Regions from separate parts of the Mesorhizobium sp. M0663 genome, predicted to be linked through region 2. Evidence: predicted binding sites of a transcription regulator. Region 2 holds the regulator's gene; the other holds the start of a gene.
The links. The regulator LexA, encoded in region 2, represses DNA repair genes until DNA is damaged. The targets are predictions, from matches to a motif close to TGTTCNNNNTGTGTTCNG.
Positions count from the first base shown of each region.

Region 1: a site for LexA is predicted at 6,267-6,284, ahead of NKI54_RS14120 (sel1 repeat family protein). Genes of this name have one in related genera too.

Region 1 is NZ_JAMYPX010000006.1:61,826-69,811, reverse strand. Features, by position in the region: gene NKI54_RS14155 (carboxyl transferase domain-containing protein) at 1-304, shown strand, start outside; gene NKI54_RS14150 (O-acetyl-ADP-ribose deacetylase) at 306-836, shown strand; gene NKI54_RS14145 (hypothetical protein) at 952-1,326, shown strand; gene NKI54_RS14140 (hypothetical protein) at 1,356-1,736, shown strand; gene NKI54_RS14135 (hypothetical protein) at 1,780-2,154, shown strand; gene NKI54_RS14130 (acetyl/propionyl/methylcrotonyl-CoA carboxylase subunit alpha) at 2,266-4,254, shown strand; gene NKI54_RS14125 (branched-chain amino acid ABC transporter substrate-binding protein) at 4,353-5,474, opposite strand; gene NKI54_RS14120 (sel1 repeat family protein) at 5,854-6,120, opposite strand; gene NKI54_RS14115 (DUF2147 domain-containing protein) at 6,580-6,924, shown strand; gene NKI54_RS14110 (recombinase family protein) at 6,979-7,986, shown strand, end outside.
Region 2 is NZ_JAMYPX010000022.1:86,481-94,466, reverse strand. Features, by position in the region: gene gltX (glutamate--tRNA ligase) at 1-16, opposite strand, end outside; gene NKI54_RS27475 (ComEC/Rec2 family competence protein) at 113-2,578, shown strand; gene lexA (transcriptional repressor LexA) at 2,572-3,306, opposite strand; gene kynU (kynureninase) at 3,754-5,001, shown strand; gene NKI54_RS27460 (hormone-sensitive lipase) at 5,097-5,927, shown strand; gene NKI54_RS27455 (molybdopterin molybdotransferase MoeA) at 5,935-7,140, opposite strand; gene moaC (cyclic pyranopterin monophosphate synthase MoaC) at 7,140-7,646, opposite strand; gene trpC (indole-3-glycerol phosphate synthase TrpC) at 7,649-7,986, opposite strand, start outside.

The DNA of each region.
Region 1 (7,986 bases), on a different contig from region 2:
GATGTGGCCGAATGCCCGCATTTCGGTGATGGGCGGCGAGCAGGCGGCAACGGTGCTGGCCGTGGTCAAGCGCGAAGGCATCGAGCGCAAGGGCGGGGAATGGAGCGCTGAGGAGGAAGCGAAATTCAAGAAGCCGATTCTGATGAAGTACGAGCACGAGGGACACCCGCTCTATTCGTCGGCAAGGCTCTGGGACGACGGCATCATCGACCCGGCCAAGACCCGCGAGGTGCTGGCGCTCAGCCTTTCGGCCGCGCTCAACGCCGAGGTCGAGGAGACAAAATTCGGCGTGTTCAGGATGTGAGATGAGCGATACCGGCCAGAGGATTCGCATTCAAACCGGCGACATCACGAAGCTGGCGGTCGATGCCATCGTCAACGCCGCCAATACCTCTCTTCTCGGAGGCGGCGGCGTCGACGGCGCTATCCACCGCGCGGCCGGCCCCGAGCTTGTGGCAGAATGCCGGACCTTGCATGGCTGCAAGGTCGGAGACGCAAAAATCACCAAGGGCTACAGGCTGCCCGCGCGCTACGTCATTCATACGGTCGGGCCGGTCTGGCAAGGTGGCAGCAAAGGAGAAGCCGAACTGCTCGCCTCCTGCTATCGCCGGTCGCTCGAAATCGCCGCCGCAAAGGACTGCCGGACGGTGGCGTTTCCTGCGATCTCGACCGGGGCCTACCGCTATCCGAAGGATCAGGCGACGCAAATTGCTGTCGGGACCGTGAGCGCCTTCATCGGCCAGAACATCGTTCCGGAAACCGTCATTTTCTGCTGCTTCGACGAGCCGACGGCCGAATTGTATCAGCGGGTCGTCGCTGCACTCGGCAGGGTGTGACCCTGCGCGGGAGACAACCCACCACATCTCCAGACTATTTTTTGCTTCTCGATCTGGCCAGACGAAAGAATCACGGCTATTGATCATCGCAAATACCAATGGGGATTGGGCGAAGATGAGGCGGCGGGTTTTTCAGAGAACAACTGTGCATTTACTTGCAGGGTTGCTTATATTAGTGACCCCTGGCATCGGCGCAGCGGAGTCGCTGGCGGGAAGCAAGGGCGAGACCCGTTTCTATCCCTATTTGCCGCAGAGCCCGAAGGATCCGTGTACCAGGGCCCACAAGGCCTATGTAGCGGCCGGCGGCCATTCAGCCTATGCAACCACTCCGTATTCCCGGGTGCGTTTTCTGTACATCATCTGCGGCTCGCGCTTGAATGCACCGTCACAGCAAGCTGCCGAAGAATTGGCGTTGAAATCCTGTCAGGCCGCCCGCAACAGTTACAGAGTTACAACAGGCGGCGGCTGCGAAATCGCTGCCTCCAAGTAGGCGAATATATTTCAGTGTTTGGGGTTCAAATGGGTTTGGCAATGAAATCTTTATCAATCAAGCGAGCAACCATGTCGGTACTTGCACTGCTTGTGGCCTCTGCACCGAATGTCGGCGCCGCCGAATCGCTGGCGGGAAGCAAGGGCGACAGCCGCTTTCCGGTCTATTTTGCACCGGGTACAATCGGAGGCTGCGGCAAGAATTACAAGGACTATGTGGCGGCTGGCGGTCACTCGGCCTATGCGATGACGCCATTCAACTGGGCAACCGAATTCACTATTTGCGGTGCTTATCTGAATGCAACATCCCAGAAGGCTGCGGAGGCGCTGGCGTTGAAATCCTGCCAGTCCGCGCGCAGCAAGTACAAGGTCACGACTGCAGGGGCCTGCGCCATAGCTGCCTCCAAATAGACCGACACTCGTCGGCCTTCGACGTATTCAATGGGTGGGAAAAATGAAATCTATAGGCGTCAAACAAGCAGTCTTCTCGCTAATAACCGGGTTGCTTCTAATCTCGAGCCCCAATGTCGGCGCGGCGGAATCGCTGGCTGGAAGCAAGGGCGACGTCCGCTTCTACCCGTATTTTCCGGCGACCGCGGATCGGCCATGCACCAAGGCATATAAGGCCTATGTGGCGGCCAGCGGCCATTCAGCTTATGCGACCACTCCGTATTCCCGGGTGCGTTCGTTGTACATCCTGTGCGGCTCGCGCTTGAATGCGCCCTCGCAAAAGGCTGCCGAGGATATGGCGATGAAATCCTGCCAGGTCACCCGCGACCGTTACAGGGTCACGACCGGGGGAGCTTGCGAAATCGCGGCCTCAAAGTAGGCAGGCCTCGCTTGCCTACCCTTTGACCGCCAGACTACAAAGCAGGGCATTGCCGCAGTTCGCGTGACGAGAATTCGCGCCGTTGGCGGCAGCTCTGCCTGTGGAGGCCCGATGTTCGCCAAGATCCTGATCGCCAACCGTGGCGAGATCGCCTGCCGGGTGATCCGCACGGCACGCAGGATGGGTGTGCGCAGCGTCGCCGTCTATTCCGACGCCGACAATCGCGCCTTGCATGTCGAAATGGCCGACGAAGCGGTGCATATCGGCGCCTCTCCCGCCAACGAAAGCTATCTGCGCGGCGACAAGATCATCGCGGCGGCCTTGGCCACAGGTGCCGAGGCCATCCATCCGGGCTACGGCTTTCTTTCGGAAAACCCTGATTTCGTCGACCAGGTGGTCGCGGCGGGGCTGATCTTCATTGGCCCGTCGGCGGCCTCGATCCGCGCCATGGGACTGAAGGACGCGGCCAAGCGGCTGATGGAAAAGGCCGGCGTGCCTGTCGTTCCGGGCTACCATGGCGAAGCGCAGGAGATCGTGTTGCTCGCCTCCAAGGCGCGCGAGATAGGCTACCCCGTACTGATCAAGGCGCGCGCCGGCGGCGGCGGCAAAGGCATGCGGCGCGTCGAGCATCCCGATGATTTTTCGGAAGCACTGTCGGGCGCGCGGCGCGAGGCGAAAGCCGCGTTCGGTGACGACCGCGTCTTGGTGGAAAAATATGTCGACAAGCCTCGCCACATCGAAGTGCAGGTGTTTGGTGACAATTTCGGCAACGCCGTGCATCTTCACGAACGCGACTGCTCGGCACAGCGCCGCCACCAGAAGGTGATCGAGGAGGCGCCTGCCCCGGGCATGACGCCGGCACTGCGCAAGGCGATGACCGACGCGGCGGTGAAAGCCGCCAAGGCAATCCACTATTCCGGCGCCGGCACGATCGAGTTCATTGTCGATGCCTCGCAAGGGCTGAAGGCCGACCGTTTCTGGTTCATGGAAATGAACACCCGCCTGCAGGTCGAGCACCCCGTCACCGAAATGGTCACCGGCATCGACCTGGTCGAGTGGCAGTTGCGGGTAGCCTCCGGCGAAAAACTGCCGAAGACGCAGAGCGAGATCGCGCTCTCCGGCCACGCCTTCGAGGCGCGCATCTATGCCGAGGACGCGGCAAGAGGGTTTTTGCCGGCGACCGGCACCTTGCACCATCTGAAATTTCCGCAGCCGGCACCGGAGGGTGCGACCATGCGCGTCGAAACCGGTGTGCGCGCTGGCGATGCGATTTCGCCGTTTTACGATCCGATGATCGCCAAGCTGGTCATCCACGGCAAGGACAGACGGGCGGCCCTCACGGGACTTGGCGCAGCGCTGTCGCAGACCGAAATCGCCGGGTCGACGGTCAACACTGCCTTTCTTGCCGCGCTGGCCGCTGATGCAGATTTTGCGGCGGGCGATGTCGATACCGGCCTGATCGCCAGGCATCTGCAGGCGTTGACGGCGGTTCCGCCGCCGAGCGGTGAGACGATTGCCGCCGCGGCACTTGCCGCGTCCGGTGCGGGCGACTTGCCGTCCTCGGACGATCCCTGGTCGTCACTGGCCGGCTATGCGCATTTCCACACTGTAGCGCGGCGCACTCTGCTGAAGTTTGGCGAGCAGGAGATCGGCGCGCGCGTGTCGGTGCGGCCGGACGGGCGGTTCGAGGTGGCGCTGGATGCGCCCTATGACAGCGCCAATTCGCGTGATCTCCGCGCCGCGCCTCGCCTCGCCCGCTGGCCGGGCCACGTCACGGTCTTCGACGGTGCAATCGGCTACGGTTTTGCCGTGCCGGATCCGCTGGCGCGAACCGACGAAGCCGCCGCCGCTTCCGGCAGCCTGCGCGCTCCAATGCCCGGCCTGGTCAAATTGGTGCGTGCAGCCAGAGGCGAGTCCGTGATCAAGGGCCAGCCGCTGCTGATCCTGGAGGCGATGAAGATGGAGCACACCATTGCCGCGCCCCATGACGGGGTTATCGCCGAGATTGCTGCCGAAGGCGCGCAGGTAACCGACGGCACCGTGCTGGTTCGCTTTGCCGAAGAACCTCAGTTGACTGCTGTTTCCCTATCCACGAAGTGATCTCGAACGCGTGACAAAGGCGTCGCCAAAAACAACATGGCCGGGTTTGACCCCGGCCATGTTCAATTACAGCAGCGCGTCTTGCGGCGCCGCGGCCATCACGGCTGGATCGGCGCGTATTTGCCGTCGTGCCACTGGTTGATGTCGTAGCTGGCGTTTTTGAGGTCGCCCTTCTCGTCGAAGGTGACTGACCCGACAACCGTGCTGATCGGCTGGCCGTTCTTCAACGCTTCGGCGACTTTTGCCGGATCGTCGCTGCCGGCGCGTTTGATGCCTTCGGCGAAGGCCTGGATCACCGCATAGGAAAACAGCGTGAAGCCCTCCGGCACGAAGCCGCCGGCCTTGATCTTGGCGATGGCTTCCTTGGCTTCGGGCTTCGCCTGCGGATCCGACGGGAAGACGAACATGGTGCCTTCGCCGGCCGGACCGGCAACCTGCCAGAATTCCGGCGAAGCGATCGAGTCCGGCATGATCAACTGGAACTTGAGGTTCTGCTCCGCCGACTGGCGCAGGATCAGGCCGGCTTCGGGGTGATAGCCGCCGAAATAGACGACGTCGGCTTTCAGCTCCTTGAGCTTGGTAACAAGAGCGGAATAGTCCTTCTCGCCGGCGTTGATGCCCTCGTAGAGGATCTCTTTGAGACCGTTCTGGTTCATCGTTGCCTTGACGGCATCGGCCACGCCCTGCCCATAGGCGCTCTTGTCGTGCATGATGACGACGTTCTTGCCGGCATATTTCTTGGCGATCCATGGACCGATGAAAGCGCCCTGCGCATCGTCGCGCGTATAGAGGCGCATGATCGTCGGCCAGCCGGCCTTCGCCGCTGCGTCGGTTAGTACCGGGTTCGAGGAAGCCGGACTCATCATCAGCGCACCGGCTTCGGCGTAGACGGCGGAGGCCGGGATGCTGGAGCCCGAGCAGGCGTGGCCATCGATGAACTTGACACCATTGGCGATGATGCGGTTGGCGACCGAAACCGCCTGCTTCGGATCGCACTGGTCGTCCTCGATGTCGAGCTTGATCTGGCGGCCGTCGACGCCGCCCGCCGCGTTGATCGCGTCGGCGGCGGCTTGCGCGCCCTGCTTGAACTGATCGCCGATGGTGGCAAGCTGACCGGTCATCGGTCCGACCACCGAAAAGGTGATGTCGTCGGCGAAGGCGACCGGCGCGGTCATCATCAGGCCAAATATGGCGGCGCTCAAAATACTGAATTTCTTCATGGTGACACAACTCCTCCACTCTCGCGCGACCATCCCGGCCGCGCCTCTTCCAGAGTGGCGGGAGAATTTCATCCTTCACCGGGGCTGTCTAGACGCATCGTCGGCCCTCGATTGGGCCTGCAACACGCAGTCCGAAAGACAAAGCCGCGCCAGCCTTGTTCCGGCCGGTCGCGGCTTTTGCCATGAGCTTCCCAACGCATCGGCGCCAGGACCCGCTCGCCTTCCCTGTCTATTGCACAGCTTGCCGCCGTGTTCTTGATCTTGTTGGCTCAGCCGTCTTGCGCGGCCTTGATTTTTCGGGCCCGGCCCTCTGCGCGGCCTTGACCCGAAGCGTCCCTGTTGTGAGGTCAGTACCCTTGTGAAGTCGATGCCGGCGAATTCAGTGCATCGTCATCCATTCGCGAGCTTCGCGCAGCGCCTTGGCGATCTCGACCTTCGACATGGCGGCAGACAATTCGGAGCGCAGTTCCGCGGCGCGGGCCGAACCCTTGATCGCGGCGATGTTGAACCATTTGTGGGCGGCGACGACATCGGTCTCGCAATCGCGGCCAGTCGCATACATCATGCCCAACTCGAAAAGAACATCGGCCTGGGCAGTTGCCCCCATGGCGCCGAAGCCGGCTTCAAGCATTTCAAAACGTGCCATTTCAAATCCCCTGTTCTGGCTCCCGAGAGCTGTCTCCGTCTGCCCCTCGGTGTCCTTGATTACCGTCGGGGGCGGCCGCTCTTTCGATGCTTTCGAGAATGCCCCGGAGGCTTGAATCCGTCGTTAAATGGCGTGCTTAATTTGAGGAAAACAAAGCTAAAACAAGAGGTAAACGCGAAAATTCGTTAAGGATACAAAGCCAGCAATCGCGCCGGTTTGCACAAGATTTGAAGAAAACTTGCGAGGCGCGGATCAAGACTCCGCTAACCACAGAAGACAAAGACGTGTGCGGCCCGTTTCATTTTTCGCCGGCGCGGCCGTTCGGGAGCGGGCAAAAACCCGCAACCCTTCCGTCGCGGCACCGCTTTTGTTTTTCCGGGAGCTGGACTAGCTTACGTTTGCGTAAGGGGCAGACACCCGGGACGGAGCCCGATTGGACTTACCTGAGGGAGGAAAGACATGTTTCGACAAGTGAGCCTGGCCCTCGCGGCCGCAATAATGATGACCGGCGCGGCATGGGCCGATCCGATCGAAGGCAATTGGAAAACGCAAGCCGGATCGACTGCCGCCATTTCGGGTGGCGGCGGGGCATTTTCGATTACGCTCAAATCCGGCAAATTTGCCGGCAAGAACATCGGTTCACTGAAGGTTGCCGGCGACAACAAATATGCCGGCACCATAACCGACCCGGAAACCGACAAGACCTATTCGGGCAAAGCATCGCTTTCCGGCAGTTCGCTCAAGATGAGCGGCTGCGTGCTCGGCGGGCTGATCTGCAAGAGCCAGACCTGGCATAGACTTTAATTCTGCATAGTGATATCGGACGGTCTCCAAGACACCAACGGAGACCGTCCAGCCATGCTACAGCCCAGAGAACTCAAGGGACTAAGCGCGATTTCCTATGCTCGCTGGTCATCCGGCAAGCAGGCACAGGGCGACAGTCTCGCAAGACAGACAAAGAATGCTGAGGCCTTCTGCTCCACCTTCGGGCTGACCCTCGACAAGCGGCTGGTCGACAATGGTGTCTCAGCCTTCAAGGGCGGCAACCTCGACGTTGCGGCGAGCCTTGGGCAGTTCATTGCCGATGTGAAGGATGGCACCATCCCAAGCAATGCGGTCCTCCTCTTGGAGAACCTAGACCGCTTCTCACGCATTCATCCCATGGATGCCCAACCAATCCTCGCGGAACTCCTCAAGACCGGCCTTACCTTGGTGACCCTACAGGACCAACGGGTCCACACGTATGAGGATTACCGCGCTAACTTCGCCAGCCTCATGATGTCCCTCATGTCCATGCAAGCCGCCTACGAATACAGCGCCAAGCTGTCTCACAGAGTAGGTGAAGCATGGTCCCGAAAGGCCCAGAAGGCACGGGCAGCTGTCGCAAGCGGCGGGACAAGGATCAAGGTTGCGAAGTTGCCATTCTGGATTGACCGCGACACCAACGAGTTGAATGAACGCGCCGCCGATGCGCGGCTGCTCTTTGAACTCGCTAAGGAAGGGCACGGCCAGCAGTCTATCACACAGATGCTGAACACTCGTGGCATCCCTTCTCCCTCAGGGAAAACTTGGGCTCAAGCTGTGGTCGGGGAAGTCCTTCGTTCTCCAGCCGCCTATGGGTGCCTTGTCCTCAAGGGCGAGGAAGTCCCCGGCTATTTCCCGGCGCTGATCAGCGAGACCGAATGGCTGGCTACCCGGCAGCGCACCAAGGCCCGCCGCCACAGCAGACAGGTGGGCCGCACATCGAACCTGTTTTCCCGCATGGTCCACTGCGGACACTGTGGCTCCCCGATGGTCCTCACGTCCTCCAAGAAGGGCGGTGCGGTGTGGGGCTATTTCATCTGTACGGGGAAGTCGTTCAAGCGC
Region 2 (7,986 bases):
CGACCTTATCGGGCATGGAACTCTCAGGCGGGCGAAGGAAGTGGGTTTGCGGACTTTCGCGCGTTGCGCGTTCATGTAGCATAGGAGGTCGAGGGCGCAAGGGGCAGACCCGATGGCTGTGCGAGGCCGTGGTGCGGGCGAGGGCGAGGACGTTGGCAGCGGCGTCAGCGAACGCTTGCTGTTTGCCGCACCCCCGCCTGTCCTGCCGGCACCGGCATTGCTACCCGCTCCGCGCTTCGATGCTCCGTCGCTGCCGGCCAGCGACCCAGCAACGGTTCTCGTGCCCGCGGGCGAGCCCATCGTACGCCTGCCCAGGCGTTTCCGCCTCCCGTCACCGTCCCGTATCCGCAACAGCGTAACCTCGGCAGCCGGCCTGGAACTCGACCGCGGCATCGCCTTCCTGCTGGTGCCGGTGTTCCTCGCATGCGGGGTGGTCGTATATTTCGGGCTGTCGGTGGAGCCGGCCTTTCCACAGCCGATCGCAATCGCGCTCCTCGCGGCCCTTTGTGCCGTCGTCTCGCGGTCATGGCCCAGGACGCGCCTGTGCTTCATGGTGGCGCTGCTCTGCGCGCTTGGCGTACTTGCCGCCAAGTTCGAGACATGGCGTGTCGGAACGCATATGCTCGGCTCCGAAATCTCAACGCGGCTGACGGGTCGCGTCGTATCGTACGAGCCCATGGCGAGCGGCCGCATCAGGCTGACAATCGATGTGATCTCAACGGCCAGGCCGACACTGCGCTACATGCCGGAACGGGTCCGCGTTTCGGCGATGAAGATACCGGCTGAGCTGACGGCCGGTTCCGAGATCACCGGCTATGTGCGGCTGCTGCCGCCGACCAGCCCGGTGCGGCCCGACAGCTATGATTTCTCCTTCGACAGCTATTTCGCCGGTATCGGCGGCAGCGGCTTTTTTCTCGGCAATCCGAAAGTCGTGTCGTCGGGCAGCATGCCGCTTGGCGCGCAGCTTTCTTCCGCGATCGAAGACGCGCGCGAATCCATCGCCGACCATATCCGCAGCCGCATCGGCGGTGCCGAGGGCGAGATTGCTGCTGCGCTGATCGTCGGCGTGCGCGCCGGCATTCCCGAGGAGATCAACGAAGCGATGCGGCGCACCGGCATCTACCACATCATCTCCATCTCGGGGCTGCATATGGCGTTGGTCGCCGGCACCATCATGGCGCTGCTGCGGGGTGCCTTTGCGCTGTTTCCCGATTTCTCATCGCGACGGCCGGTCAAGAAATATGCCGCGGCCGCCGCGCTTTTTTCGATTGCGGCCTACCTCGTCTTTTCCGGCATTGTCGTGGCGGCCGAACGCAGCTTCATCATGCTGGCGGTGATGCTTATCGCCGTGCTGTTCGACCGGGCCGCGCTCACCATGCGCAACCTGGCGATCTCGGCCATCGCGGTCATCCTGGTGTCGCCGCACGAGGTGGTCGGTCCGAGTTTCCAGATGTCCTTCGCCGCGACGGCGGCCCTTGTCGGCGCCTATGCAGGCTGGTCCGATTACCGCGCCGGCAGGGCCACCACGCCGCCGCCGCGGCTGTCGCCGCTACGCTTTGCCACTCGAAAGGTCCTGCTGGGCATGTGCGGTCTGGCGATGACCTCGATCATTGCAGGGAGCGCCACGGCGCTTTTCGCCATATGGCATTTCCAGCGCGTGGCGCCGCTCAGCCTGTTCGCCAATCTGGCCATCATGCCCATCGTCTCACTGGTCGTCATGCCCTTCGCCGTTCTCAGCGCGCTGGCGATGCCGTTCGGTGCGGATGGCCCTTTCCTCTATGTCATGGGCAAGGGGCTGACGGCGATGATCGCCCTGTCCGGGTGGATATCGGAGCGCTCGCCGATCGATGCGGTCGGGCTGATTTCGCTGAGATCCGTCCTTCTGGTGACGATCGCCCTCGTCATTGCCAGCATGGCGACGACCTGGTTGCGGCTGGCGGCACTTCCTTTTGCGCTCGCCGGCTTGCTGACGACAACGCAGACACGCATACCCGACGTATTGGTCTCGGAGGACGCACGGCTGGTCGCGCTGCCGATCGGCAGCGGTGAACTCGCGGTCAACCGGGCACGCCCGAATGAGTTCACCATCGACAACTGGAAACGCGCGCTCACATCAGAGGCTATCGTCGCGCCGGAAACACCTGGAAAGAACGACCCGCAATTCGACATTGCCGATCCGGCCGACCTACCGCCGGGCATGCCGTTCATTTGCACGGACGGCCTCTGCCTTGCCAGGCATCCATCCGGCGCGATCATCGCGCAAGCCAAGGACCGCGATACTGCGCGGCCAGCCTGCGCCTTTGCCAGCTTGATCGTCATCGACGACGCCACCGCCCATAACCCCTGCTACTACGACCGGCTGGTCCTCGTCGTCACCAAACGGCAACTGGCGCGCGCGGGAAGTGCCGCCGTCTACTTCGATCCACAAGCGGCAACGCGCGCCGAAATCCGTTTCGCGGTCGAAAAATCATACCGGCCCTGGCACGTGCAGCGGAAATTTTCACGCGCGGCACGGGGCCTGCCGCCATACCGCAGGGCCGACAACCCCAAAGCCGGCGCCAAGGGCGGAGCTCAGTAGCGGCGGATCAGTCCGACGAGCTTGCCCTGCACCTTGACCCTGTCTGGTCCGAAGATGCGCGTCTCGTAGGCCGGATTGGCGGCTTCCAGGGCGATCGAGGCGCCCTTGCGGCGGAACCGCTTCAGCGTCGCTTCCTCCTCGTCGACCAGTGCCACCACGATCTCACCGGGGCTCGCCGTATCGGCATTGCGGATGATCACCGTGTCGCCGTCGAAAATGCCAGCCTCGATCATCGAATCGCCTTTGACCTCGAGCGCATAATGCTCGCCGCCCATGATCATATCCGGCGGCACCGAAATCGAATGCGTCTGGTGCTGGATGGCATCGATCGGCACACCGGCCGCGATGCGGCCCATTACCGGGATCGAAACGGCGGCGACGACATCGTCGTCATTGCCGGCTGCAGGGACACGCGACGATGTCGGCTTGCCCTGCCGAGGGGCGCCTTGCCCAAGGCTGCCCTGGATGACACTCGGCGAGAACTTGCGTGCCGCATTGAGGCCGGGGGCGATCGAGTCAGGCAGGCGTAGCACCTCCAGCGCACGGGCCCGGTTGGGCAAACGGCGAATGAAGCCGCGCTCCTCCAGCGCCGTAATCAGCCGGTGGATTCCGGATTTGGAAGCCAGATCGAGCGCTTCCTTCATCTCGTCGAATGAAGGCGGGATACCGCTTTCCTTCAACCTTTCGTGGATGAACATAAGCAGTTCGTGTTGTTTGCGTGTCAGCATAGCGACCCCCAACAGAATCAGAAAAACAAACCCAGAACAAACACTATCTGTTCCAGTTGTGTTCCGCAACTGTTTAAAGTTTAATGAATGCGTTAAGGCTCGGGAAACAAACGACGTCCCCTACCGGCGTACCGCATTTTCACCGCCGCGAGCCTCATCGCCTTGATTCTGCTTTCGTTTGCGCCCTTCTGGCCTCCTAGAAGGCGGCACTGGCATCGGCCGTCGGTCGGCAAAAGGCACGGAATTGAACCCGTATCGACTGTGCGGTCTGGTCAATGCACCGTGAACGAAACGAATTCAAAACGCCAACCTCGGGTTAAGTCCCGGTTTCCACCGCCTGGTCAGGCTGCTTCTCGCCGGTGGAGCCTTGCTGCGCGCAACCAGGTAATGGAAGAACAGTCGATGCGTGTCCGGCGTTGCGTTGGATCTTGGGGGAGCAGACAAATCATGACAGGAATTCCCGATCTCGTGGCCATAAAGGCGATGGATGCCGCGGATCCGTTGCGCGCGATGCGCGACCGCTTTGTGTTGCCGCAAGGAGTGATCTATCTCGACGGCAATTCGCTAGGAGCTGCTTCACGTGCCGCTTTCGATGAACTGCACAAGGCCGCGACCGAAGAATGGTCGCATGATCTCATCCGCGCATGGAACACGGCCGGCTGGTTCAACATGCCGCTTGAACTTGGCGACCAGCTCGGGCGCCTGATCGGTGCCGCGGCCGGCCAGACGGTGGTCTGCGACACGACATCGGTCAACATCTACAAGCTGCTGCACGCCGCCATGGCCATGCGACCGGAGCGGCAGGTCATCGTCGCCGAGGGCGATAGTTTTCCGACGGACCTCTACATAGCTGAGGGTGTGGTTTCGACGCGAAAAGATACGCTGCTGCGCCTCTCGGGGGTCGACGCGCCGACCGTCGAAGAGCTGATCGACGAACGCACCGCCGTGGTGCTGGTCAACCACGTCAACTACAAGTCGGGCGAACTGCGCGACATGCCGGCGCTGACGCGCAGGGCTCAGGAAGCCGGGGCGATGATCGTCTGGGATCTCTGCCACACCGCCGGCGCGATGCCAGTCGAGCTCGACAAGGCAAACGCCGATTTTGCCGTTGGCTGCACTTACAAATATCTGAATGGCGGCCCGGGCGCGCCTGCCTTCATCTATGCGGCTGAGCGGCATCTTTCCGACATCCAGCAGCCGCTCACCGGCTGGTGGGGCCATGCACGGCCCTTCGCCTTCGAGCCAGGCTATGCGGCCGGCACCGGCATCCGCCGGTTTCTGTGCGGCACGCAGCCGGTCCTGTCGATGCGCACGCTGAAGGGCGCGCTCGACATCTGGAACGATGTCGACATGACGGCGGTGCGCAAGAAGAGCATCGCGCTGGCGGATCTGTTCATCGAGCTTGTCGAGGCAAAGTGCGGCACTTACGGGCTCACGCTCGAAAGCACGCGCGATGGGGAAAAACGCGGCAGCCAGATCTCATTCATGCATGAGCATGGCTACCAGGTCATGCGCGCGCTGATCGAACGTGGCGTGATCGGCGATTTTCGCGCGCCATCGACCATGCGCTTCGGCTTCACCCCGCTCTATGTCGGCTATGCCGATGTCTGGCAGGCCGTCAAATTGCTTGAGGACATCCTGCGCACCGGTGCGTGGAAGGATGCGCGCTTCGCCATCAAAGCAGCTGTCACTTGAGATTGATGCGAGAGCTGGAATCGTGAGGCTGGCGACGACGCGCCGCGCGATGCTCACGGCTACGTTGCAAGGCCATATTGCCAGGGAGGCGCAGGGTGTTCGAACGTCACATTGCCGATTGGGACAACGCTTATGCCAACGGCGCCAACATAGCCGGCAGCGATCGCTGGCCGGCAGCCTGGATCGAGCCCGCGCGGGTTTTCCGCGACGTGCTTTCGACCGAGGGCAGGGCGCGGCTCGACATGGCCTATGGCGACAACCCACGCAACCGGCTCGATCTTTTCCTGCCGGCCATCAAGCCCAAGGGACTCGTGGTGTTCGTTCATGGCGGCTACTGGATGGCATTCGACAAGAATTTCTGGTCGCATCTTGCCGCTGGCCCTGTTGATCGCGGCTATGCGGTGGCGATGCCGTCCTACACGCTCTGTCCGCAGATACGCATTGGCGGCATCGTCAAGGAAGTCGGCGCGGCGATCGGCAAGGCGGCGGCGATGGTCCCAGGGCCGCTGATGCTGACCGGACACTCGGCCGGCGGCCATCTTGTTAGCCGGATGGTTACGGCGACGACGCCGCTGGCGCCCGAAGTGGTCCGGCGCGTTCGTCACGTGGTGTCGATCTCGGGGGTGCATGATTTGCGCCCGATCATGCGCACCGGCATGAACGAGACGATCGCGATCGATGAGGCCGAGGCGCAGGCCGAAAGCCCGGTGCTGCTGCGCCCGATGGACAAGGCCCGCCTGACCTGCTGGGCCGGCGGCGGCGAGCGCGCCGAATTCCTGCGTCAGAGCGCGTTGCTGGCCAACATCTGGATCGGCCTGGGTACCGCGACCAGCTCGGTGGTCGAACCTGACCGGCATCATTTCAACATCATCGACGGTTTGGCCGATCCAGACCATCCGCTGACCCGGACCTTGATTTCGGAGTGAGGCAGGTTCAGCGTAGCATCAGCACGTCGCAGGGGGAGCCCGCCGCCGCGGCAGGAGCGAACGGCGCGCGAACGATCAGCCCGTCGGCATCGGCCAGCATTTTCAGCATCGAGGAGTCCTGGATGCCGAACGGCGTCGCCACGAGCGCGCCGGCGTTGGTGCTGACAACAGCCCGCACATAATCCTGCCTGAGATCATTGGCCGGCATGGCGGTACCGAGCCGCGCCCGACGCATATCCTGCTGAAAGGCGCGGCCGCCGAGCTGCGCCAGCAACGGCTTCAGGAAGAGCTGGGTGCAGACCAGGCTTGCCACCGGATTGCCGGGCAGGCCGATGCAGCGGATGTCGCCCAGCCGCCCGAACATCAGCGGCTTGCCGGGCCGCATGGCGATCTTCCAGAAATCGAGAGCCATGCCTTCCCCGGTCAGCACGTCATGAACGAGGTCGTGGTCTCCGACCGAGGCACCACCCAGCGTGACGATGACGTTCGCGCCCGCCTTCACCGCCTTTGTCACCAGCGCAGCGATCGCCTCCTTGCGGTCCGGCGCAATGCCGAGATCGAGCGCGCGCGCGCCGACCGACTGTGCGGCGGCGGCGACGCCATAGGCGTTTGACGAGATGATCTGGTCGGGGCCAAGCTCACTGCCCGGCGGCAGCAATTCGTCGCCGGTGGCGATGATGGCGACCAGCGGCCGCTTGACCACGCCGACCTTGGGGTGGTTGGCCGATGCCGCCAGCGACAAGGCCGCCGGATCGAGCAGGCGGCCCTCGCCCAGCAGGACGTCGTCCTTGGCGAAATCGAGCCCGAGGCGGCGGATGTTGCGCCCCTGCACCGTCGGCTCCGTCACTTCGACGCTGCCGCCGCCGTGGTCGCGGACGTTCTCCTGGATGACGATGGTGTCGGCGCCTTCGGGAAGCGGCGCGCCGGTAAAGATGCGTACGGCTTGCCCTTGCTGCACCACCCCGGCAAAGCCGCGTCCGGCTGGCGCCATGCCGACCACCGAAAGCTTTGCTGGTATGGACGCGATATCGGCGGCCCGCACGGCATAGCCGTCCATGGCGGAGGCATTGAACGGCGGCTGGGTGCGGAGCGCCACGACCGGCTCCGCCAACACGCGGTCTGCGGCATCCAGCAGTGCGACGCGTTCACCCGGCAGCGCTGCTGCGCCATCCAGCAGGCGCTCGAGCGCCTCGGCAACGGGGACCAGCGCCATTATCGGCCGGCCCCGGTGGTCCGATCTCCGGTGACCTTATAGTCGCCGGATTTGCCGCCGGTCTTTTCAACCAGCCTGATGCCGGAGATGACCATGGCGCGGTCGACCGCCTTGGCCATGTCGTAGATGGTCAGGCAAGCGACCGAGACGGCACTCAGAGCCTCCATCTCAACGCCGGTCTTGCCGGTGACGCGGGTCAATGCTGTCACCTTCAGGCCGGGCAGCGCGGCGTCCGCCTCGATATCGACAGATATCCTGGTCAGCAGCAGCGGATGGCAAAGCGGGATCAGTTCATGCGTCTTCTTGGCCGCCATGATGCCGGCAATGCGCGCGGTGCCCAGCACGTCGCCCTTCTTGGCGTCGCCGGCGAGGATCATGTCCAGCGTCTCGGGCCGCATCGCGACAAAACCTTCTGCGACTGCCGTGCGCACCGTCTCAGCCTTGTCGCCGACATCGACCATGTTGGCTTCGCCCTGCGCGCCAAGATGGGTGAGGGCGGCCGCCATCCTCAAACGGCCTCTGCCGGCGCCTTGCCCGTCAACAGCAGGCGCGTTGCCGCGGCCACGTCCTGCTGGCGCATCAGGCTCTCGCCGACCAGGAAAGTCGCAATGCCGCTCTGCTCCAGCCGGCGGCAATCGTCGTGCGAAAAGATACCGCTCTCGCTGACCAGATGGCGGTCGGCCGGCACCATCGCTACCAGCCGCTCCGAGGTCTGTAGGCTGGTTTCGAAGGTCCGGAGATTGCGGTTGTTGATTCCGATCAGCCGCGACGACAGCTGCAGCGCGCGTTCCATCTCAGCCTCGTCATGCACTTCGACCAGCGCGTCCATGCCGAGCCCGAACGCTG